Regions from separate parts of the Priestia sp. JSM ZJ58 genome, predicted to be linked through region 2. Evidence: predicted binding sites of a transcription regulator. Region 2 holds the regulator's gene; the other holds the start of a gene.
What was found. Region 2 encodes Rex, which represses fermentation and respiration genes when NADH is low (regulators of the CRP and FNR family bind a similar motif). Its sites were predicted from a motif close to TTGTGAAATATTTCACAA; they were not measured.
Positions count from the first base shown of each region.

Region 1 (4,219 bases), on a different contig from region 2:
AAGCGAGGCCTTTAGCTTTTTGCGAGCTGATTTTCCCCAGTTTTTAACGGCTCCCGTGGAGACTCCGTATTTGTATGCAATATCTTTATACGAGTAGCCTTCTAGCAGATGTTCGATTACATAGATTTTTTCTCTCCCCGTTAAGTGTTCGATATGCTGCTTGATGATTTCACTTTCTAGCGGAACGGGAAGAGCGAGATCTTCGTTCAGTGAAAGCAGGTTCTGCTCAGCTGGTGTTTCCCGTTCTTCGTATAAAATGGTGCCTTTTAAATGAGAAAGAATCGTACCGCGCACGGTTGTGTAGGCATAAGCGGAAAAAGAGCCTTTGCTTTCGTCAAATTTTTGATACGCTCTCCATAAACCAATTAACGCAATTTGATAATATTCGTCGTAGTCTTTGTAAATATGAAATTTTTTAATCATCGACACAATTAATGGATGAAAAGATGAAGCGATTTGATCAAACGAGCTTTTTTGCATGTAGCAATCCTTTTTCAAAAACGCGTTTTTGCTGTATTCCGCCGGTATCTCTACTGTACAAGGGGGAGATCACATGTGCGAATGAGCGTACATTATGTTTTCTTTTTAAGAAACGTGACGTAATTTCCCCGGAAACTTCACGTTTCGCTAGGAAATATGCGAAGTATACGTGTATTTGTAGAGATTTTACGTACGAAAGGTCCCCCATTCCAATTTCTACTAATCTATAATTATTTCTATATCTATTATCGATGTAGCAACTCTACCATCACGGAAGAGCGGTGATGGTAGAGTTGCTAGACCTATCCGGATGAGACCCTCCCTTGCGGGCTAGTCTCATCCGGATAGGTGAACCTTTGAGGGTATATTCGCAGGAGCTACTAATTTTGCGTTCTTCTTTATGAAAGCAAGTTGCTGAGATTGTAAGAAGAATGTGTAAAGGGGAGATTGAATGAAGGCGATGGTTGGGGTAAATGTGGCGGCGGCTGTTTTGTGCGGGGCGGTGATGTATGCGGGGACGCAGCACTGGCAGGAGCAAACGGAAGCGCAGGCAAGTGAAGTAAAAACTGCTGTTGTACATAAAGAAAAACAGTTTTCCGATGTATTTGCTTATACAAAAAATCTTCCAGACTTTATCACAAAGCAAATCCAATCATCTATCGCAAATAAAAAACCTTTGACTCTTGTAATTGCCACATCTGCAAAGGAAGCAGGGTGGCCTCAGCAGTTAAAAAAAGAGCTAGCAGCTACATATGGAAGTGATGTATTTACGGTTAAAACCCTTTCATATGGTAACGGGACAACGGATGAGCTTTTATCCTCACATATTGCCGATCAAATTAATCAACTTCAGCCAAACATTATTCTGTTTGAAGCACCTCTTAAAAATGACTATCAGCACCTTACGTTAGATGAAACGCTTGAAAATACAGACAAACTGATTCATCAGCTCAAAGACTTGAAAAAAACCCTTATGATTCAGCCGTCACAGCCCTATATTTCACAAACGGAGTCCTATGAAGAAGGGGTAGAAGCGATCAGGGGAGTCTCAGAAGCAAACTGGGTATATTATATGAATCACTCGCTCATTTGGCCGTTTCATTTAGGAGAGTATATAAATAAAGACAGCGGCAATTTAATGAAAAAAGGGAATGAAGTGTGGGGAGAGTATGTTGTGAATTGGTTTACAGGAAAATAAAAGACAAGCCCTGTTTCAAAAGAAATAGGGCTTGTTTTTTTACAATTTTGCTAGATTGTGGCTTTTTCTCGTTTTATAGTAGTAGCTTTTTGTATCTTTACACTTATAAAGCTTAAATCCAAAAAACTCTAAAGGAGTCCAAACCTTCTTGATGTTTACGAGTGGCATGCTCATTCTCCGTTCTGTTCTTAATAAAGGTTTTTTCTTATTCATTATAAAGAATAGGAGGGAGATAGTAAATACTATAAAGAACAGTTTATTTTTTAAAAATTCTTTATAAAGAACTTTTGAGATTTTTATTTTTTACTTATCAACATTTAGGAGTGATTTTTATCATAGCTCAGGTTATTTCTTTTTGTTACATTAACGTTGTGAAAAACATCACAAAATAAAATGCAAAGGATGATCCAAATTAAAACGTAATTAGAGCACTTATTTTTTTTTGCTTGCTGTTAAAGCAATGGAATCGCATACATATCATAACAGTGTTAGATAACCTGACACATAAGTTGAACGATTCAGAAAATTCATATATCTTAAATATATCTTTAAAGATGCATATAAAATATATCTTTGAAACAAGCAGGTATAGACGCCAGGGGAGGAATGGAAGATGCAAAAAAAGAAACTCGTATTGATTGGAAATGGAATGGCTGGAGTTCGAGCGATTGAAGAAGTATTGAAGGTTTCAAGCGAAGCGTTTGAAATTACGATTTTCGGAAGCGAGCCGCATCCGAACTATAATCGTATTTTACTGTCAAAAGTGCTGCAAGGGGATACAAATGTTGAAGACATTACGTTAAACGATTGGAACTGGTATCCAGAAAACAATATTACATTATATACGAACGAAACGGTTACGAGTATCGATTCAGTAAAAAAAGAAGTAGCGACAAACAGCGGCAGAGTAGAATCGTATGATGAGTTGATTTTAGCAACGGGCTCTCTTCCTTTTATTCTTCCGATTCCAGGGTCTGATAAAAAAGGAGTTACGGCTTTTCGAGATATAAAAGACACGGATGAAATGCTGCAGGCATCTCAGCAGTATAAAAAAGCAGCGGTTATTGGAGGCGGACTGCTTGGATTAGAAGCGGCGCGCGGACTGTTAAATCTAGGGATGGATGTATCTGTGATTCATTTAGCTCCGTATCTAATGGAACGTCAGCTCGATCCAACAGCGGGCAAATTGCTTCAAAACGAATTAGAAAAACAAGGCATGAAGTTTTTGCTTGAAAAGCAAACGGCGGAAATCGTCGGAGATGAGCGAGTTGAAGGATTATCTTTTAAAGACGGGACGTTTTTAGAAGCTGATTTGGTCGTGATGGCAGTCGGAATTAAACCAAATGTCCAGCTTGCAAAAGCAGCGGGACTTAATGTAAACCGAGGAATTATCGTGGATGATTATATGCAAACGGATATTCCAAACATCTACGCGGTTGGAGAATGTGCAGAGCATAGAGGAATGGTATACGGATTAGTGGCACCTTTGTATGAACAAGGAAAAGCATTAGCCAAAGCAATTTGCGGGGCAGAAAAAGTGCCTTATGAAGGGTCAGTTTTATCCACGCAGCTAAAAGTATCAGGTGTTGAAGTGTTTTCGGCAGGCGACTTCACGGAAGATGAAGAGAAAAAAGCGATCAAAGTGTTTGATGAACAAGACGGCATTTATAAAAAACTTGTTTTGCGAGGCAATCAAATTGTAGGAGCCGTTCTTTTTGGAGACAGCAGCGACGGAAATCGACTGTTTTCAATGATTCAAAAGCAAGAAGACGTATCGGATGTCGCAAAAGTGTCGATTTTACAGCCATCTGGCGGTAACGCGGGTGAAAGCTTAGTAGCAAGCGTGAGTGCGGATGATATTATTTGCGGCTGTAACGGCGTAACAAAAGGTACGATTGTGGAAGCTATCCAAAAACAAGGATGCTCATCGGTTGATGAAATCAAAGCTTGTACAAGTGCCTCTCGCTCCTGCGGAGGATGTAAACCGCTTGTAGCGGAAGTGCTTCAGCATACGCTTGGCGCTGACTTTGACGCTACGGCTCAAAAAGAAGCGATTTGCGGCTGTACGACTTTGTCACGAGATGAAGTTGTCGAAGAAATCAAAGCAAAGGGACTTTCGCATACGCGTGAAGTGATGAATGTGCTCGGATGGAATAATGAAGAAGGCTGTTCAAAATGCCGCCCGGCGCTAAACTATTATTTAGGTATGGTGAATCCAACCGGATACGTTGATGAACGCGAATCACGATTTGTGAATGAACGCATGCACGCGAATATTCAAAAAGACGGCACGTATTCTGTTGTTCCTCGCATGTACGGAGGCGTCACAAATGCAGAAGATTTACGAAAAATTGCAGATGTTGTTGATAAATATGAAATTCCACTTGTAAAAGTGACGGGTGGTCAGCGTCTTGATTTGTTTGGTGTCAAAAAAGAAGATTTGCCTAGCGTATGGGAAGAGTTAGATATGCCTTCCGGCTACGCGTACGGTAAGTCGCTGCGGACGGTGAAAACATGCGTCGGCGAACAGTTTTGCCGCTT
Region 1 covers NZ_JBISEM010000001.1:3,598,244-3,602,462, reverse strand. The annotation lists gene ACH6EI_RS18760 (sigma-70 family RNA polymerase sigma factor) at 1-480, opposite strand, end outside; gene ACH6EI_RS18755 (SGNH/GDSL hydrolase family protein) at 932-1,678, shown strand; gene nirB (nitrite reductase large subunit NirB) at 2,292-4,219, shown strand, end outside.
Region 1: a site for Rex is predicted at 2,048-2,065, ahead of nirB (nitrite reductase large subunit NirB). Genes of this name have one in related genera too.

Region 2 (4,219 bases):
AATCACTACGCGATCACCTAATGGCTTTAACAAGTGAAACAACCTCCTCAAATAATATGTTTGCATTTTTATTAGCACTCAACCTCAACGAGTGCTAACACAATTATTATATTAAAACAAAGTGGGTTTTTTTTGCAAGTATTAAACAAAAAAAATTTAAAATTTACGACAACTACATATAATAGTCTTAGATTTCGACGATTTTGAGAAATAAAGCATTCTTTTCTCTGTTCAATAATATGTATGTTACAATACGAGCAAGAAGAAATTACTAACTTTACAGTACTTCTTCGACATATATACATAAAAACCTTTTAAAGGAGTATAGAAGATTGGAAAAACGTTATTGGTATGTTATCCTCACCTACATCCTTATGCAGTTTTCAGGAGTTGTTGGTATACCGCTGTTAAAATTAACAGGAATATTTGATGACTATCCAGTTCGAACAGCGAATGTCATGCTTTTGACTTATTGGACTATCATTAGCTTTATCCTTGGTTTACTTATTGTCTTACTGCTGCTGCGCCGTGACATGTCCATGCGTATAGAACATGCTGGAAAAACGATTGCTGTTGTCTGGTCAGTCCTTGGGGTGTTTCTCGCTATGGCTGGTCAAGCTGTAGCAGGTATGATTGAGCACGCTCTTGGCATTACCCAAGTATCTGAAAACACACAAAATATTGTTAATCTTGTTAAAGCAACGCCTTTCCTTATTGTCGTTACGTCTGTTATTGGACCAATACTAGAAGAGATTATTTTCCGAAAGATTATTTTTGGTTCTCTTCACAAACGATACAATTTCTTTATCTCTGCATTTATTAGTTCCCTTATTTTCGCTGCGGTACACTGGGATTTTAAACATTTACTTGTGTATACAGCTATGGGATTTGTATTTGCATTCCTTTATGCAAGGACGAGACTAATTGTTGTACCTATTATTGCTCATGTTTTGATGAATACAATTGTTATTTTATCTCAAACTATTTTTGCAGATAAAATTATAGAAATGCAAAAACAAGCAGAACAAATGCAGTTCATTTTTGGAGGCATGTTTTTATGAAGAATATCCCTTTAACACGAGGGTTTATTTATATTATTATGGGGATTTTATTCACCTACTTGGCAATTCAAAATGCCCAGGAAACCGTCTGGAATTTCCCCACAATCTTATTTGCACTCGTAGCCGCATTCGATTTCAGGTTTGCGGTTCGCATCTTTATCTTGCACTACAAAATTAAAAAATTGCAGCAGCAATATAAAAATCAAGATGATTCATCCAAATAAAAAAACCACTGTTTCAGTGGTTTTTTTTACATACTAACATCTTCTCTTTCTTGCTCTGCCCTTGCCTTTAACACTTTGCGATACGAAATGCGGGAAATAATGATGCTGATTTCATACAAAATTAAGAGCGGCACTGTCACCATCATGTGCGAGAGCAATTCCGGTGGTGTAATAAGTGCGGCAATAACTAGCAGTACGAAATAGGCATATTTTCGAATTTGAGATAAAAACATAGGCGTTATAATTCCTAAACGCGTCAAAAACATAACGACGACAGGAAGCTGAAACAACAAGCCAAAAGGCAGTGTGAGCTGCATTAAAAAAGAAAAGTATTCATTAATGCCAATCACTTGGTTTACATTCAGCTCATCAGAAACGCGCGTCATAAAATCAACGACAAATGGAAACAACACAAAATAAGAAAAAGAGACACCGCCAATAAAGAGAAAAATGGAAACAGGAATATATCCAAGCGTTACCTTACGCTCTTTTTCATATAAACCAGGACTAATAAATGCCCAAAGTTGATACAGTGCAACAGGAGCTGCAAGTACACAGCCGATAATAACAGCAAATTGCATATAAATCTTAACTGGATCTGTTAACCGAAATGCATTCATCGTTAAATTCTTTGCCTCATCAGCATGCTGTAAATAGACAATAACCTTATCCGCTATAAAAAAGCCGCCAATTGTGGCAATCACAAAGAAAAATAAAACAATTAAAATGCGTTTTCGCAGCTCTCCTATATGATCATATATTGACATTTCTTGTTCGGTCATACTATGATCACCCTTTTACTCTTTGTCATCTACTTGACGCTGTTTATCTTTTTCACGATCTTCTGATGCACCGCTAGCGGCATGCTTAAACTCTCTAAGCGTTTGGCCCACTGATCTTCCTAGCTCCGGTAACCGTTTCGGTCCAAAAATAAGCAGTGCTACAATCGCAATAATAATCCAACTGCCTGCTCCAATCCCCATATTCCCACTCTCCTTATTAATTTAGACTTAAGGAAATCGTAACACAGTCCGCCTTATTCAACAGGATAATTTTTCAAAAAGTAGACGAGCGACTGTAATTCTACAGCAAGATCAATATGATGGAGTCGAATCTCATCCGGTACGTTTAAGCGTGCAGGAGTAAAGTTTAAAATTCCTTTAATTCCGCAACTCACTAAACGATCAGTAATTTGCTGAGCAACAGTGGCAGGAACGGTTAAAATCGCTACTGAGATGTCATCACTCATATAATCTTCCAATTGGTCAAGATGATAAACCGGCACGTCGCCTACTTTCGTACCTACTTTATCTTCTATCACATCAAAAGCGCACTCAATTTTGGTGTTATTATTTTTAATAAAATTATAATTTAAAAAGGCCGTTCCTAGATTCCCTACGCCAATCAGTGCTACTTTCGTTACTTCATCTTGGTCTAACGTTTTACGGAAAAATGTAAGTAAATAATTCACATTGTAGCCGTATCCCTTTTTTCCTAATGCACCAAAGTAAGAAAAGTCCCGACGAATAGTAGCAGAATCCACTTTCACTGCCTCACTTAACTCCGCTGACGACACACGCTGTTTACCAGAAGCATGCAAATTTTTCAAAAAACGATAATAAAGCGGCAATCGTTTAGCCGTTGCTTGTGGTATTTTTAATTGTTCAGTGTTCACGTTGTACCCCCTCAGTTCATGTATGTCATTGCTAACATTTTCAAGTCATATTGCATTACCTTTCACAAAGCATCAACCGCTTTGAGGTAGCGCTTCCAATTCTCTCTCTTTTCTCTTGTTTTATATATACTCCGCTTCACACCTCGACGGCTTTTGTCTATTCAGCACTCCTTAAAGTCGGTATGTAGAACGAAGCAATTAGCCCTTCAAAGAATCGGTTTGTTAGTCATGACGGATTTTTTACATCCATCATAGATAAGTTCAGAGATGCACTTATCTCTTATTTTAACATAGTATCCTGTATAAAATGTGCAGGGGAAATCATTTTATTTCATGAATCAAAACATTCGCTTCATCATTTGTCCTTGTCCCTCTACAAATTACAAACGCTTGTAGGAAGAACTTGTAGTTGAAAATATGTTAAAATACACTATGGATATACTACTAGAGGTGAAAAAATGATTATTCTACAATTGAACGGTATTACAAAATACTATGGGGCAGAACCCATTTTATCGAATATAAAGTTAGAAGTACAATCAAAAGACCGCATTGCCCTAGTGGGACGAAACGGTGCTGGTAAATCAACTTTATTAAAAATTATTGCTGAGCAGCTTTCCTATGACAGCGGAGAAATTATTAAACCTAAGGGTGTTTCCATTGATTATATGGGACAAGATACAGTTCTTGAGTCAACACTCTCCATATGGGAAGAAATGATGACTGTCTTTGCTCCATTAAAGAAGATGGAAAAAGAATTACGTACGCTTGAAACGAAGATGGGTGATCCAGACATTTTTAATGATTCAGTTCAATACGAAAAACTAACCAAAGAGTATGATCAGCTTCAAGTAACGTTTAAAGATTTAGGCGGCTATCAATATGAAGCGGATACACGATCTATTCTTCACGGTTTCCGTTTTTCAAACTTTGACTACAGCACCCCTATTTCCTCCTTAAGCGGTGGACAAAAAACGCGCCTGGCTCTTGCAAAACTGCTTTTAACAAAGCCTGATTTGCTTATTCTGGATGAGCCTACCAACCACTTAGATATTGAAACTTTAGCATGGCTGGAACAGTTTCTGCAAGGGTATGAAGGAGCTATTTTAATCGTTTCACATGATCGTTACTTCCTTGATAAAGTCGTAAATCAAGTGTATGAAGTCGTACAAAAAACAACGGTGAAGTACACGGGCAACTACTCTAAATACCTTGTACAAAAAGCAGAGCGATATGAAAAAGAGTTGCGTCAGTACGAA
Region 2 covers NZ_JBISEM010000012.1:4,715-8,933, reverse strand. The annotation lists gene groES (co-chaperone GroES) at 1-33, opposite strand, end outside; gene ACH6EI_RS27275 (CPBP family intramembrane glutamic endopeptidase) at 333-1,061, shown strand; gene ACH6EI_RS27270 (YdiK family protein) at 1,058-1,285, shown strand; gene tatC (twin-arginine translocase subunit TatC) at 1,312-2,067, opposite strand; gene tatA (twin-arginine translocase TatA/TatE family subunit) at 2,083-2,268, opposite strand; gene ACH6EI_RS27255 (redox-sensing transcriptional repressor Rex) at 2,322-2,960, opposite strand; gene ACH6EI_RS27250 (ABC-F family ATP-binding cassette domain-containing protein) at 3,419-4,219, shown strand, end outside.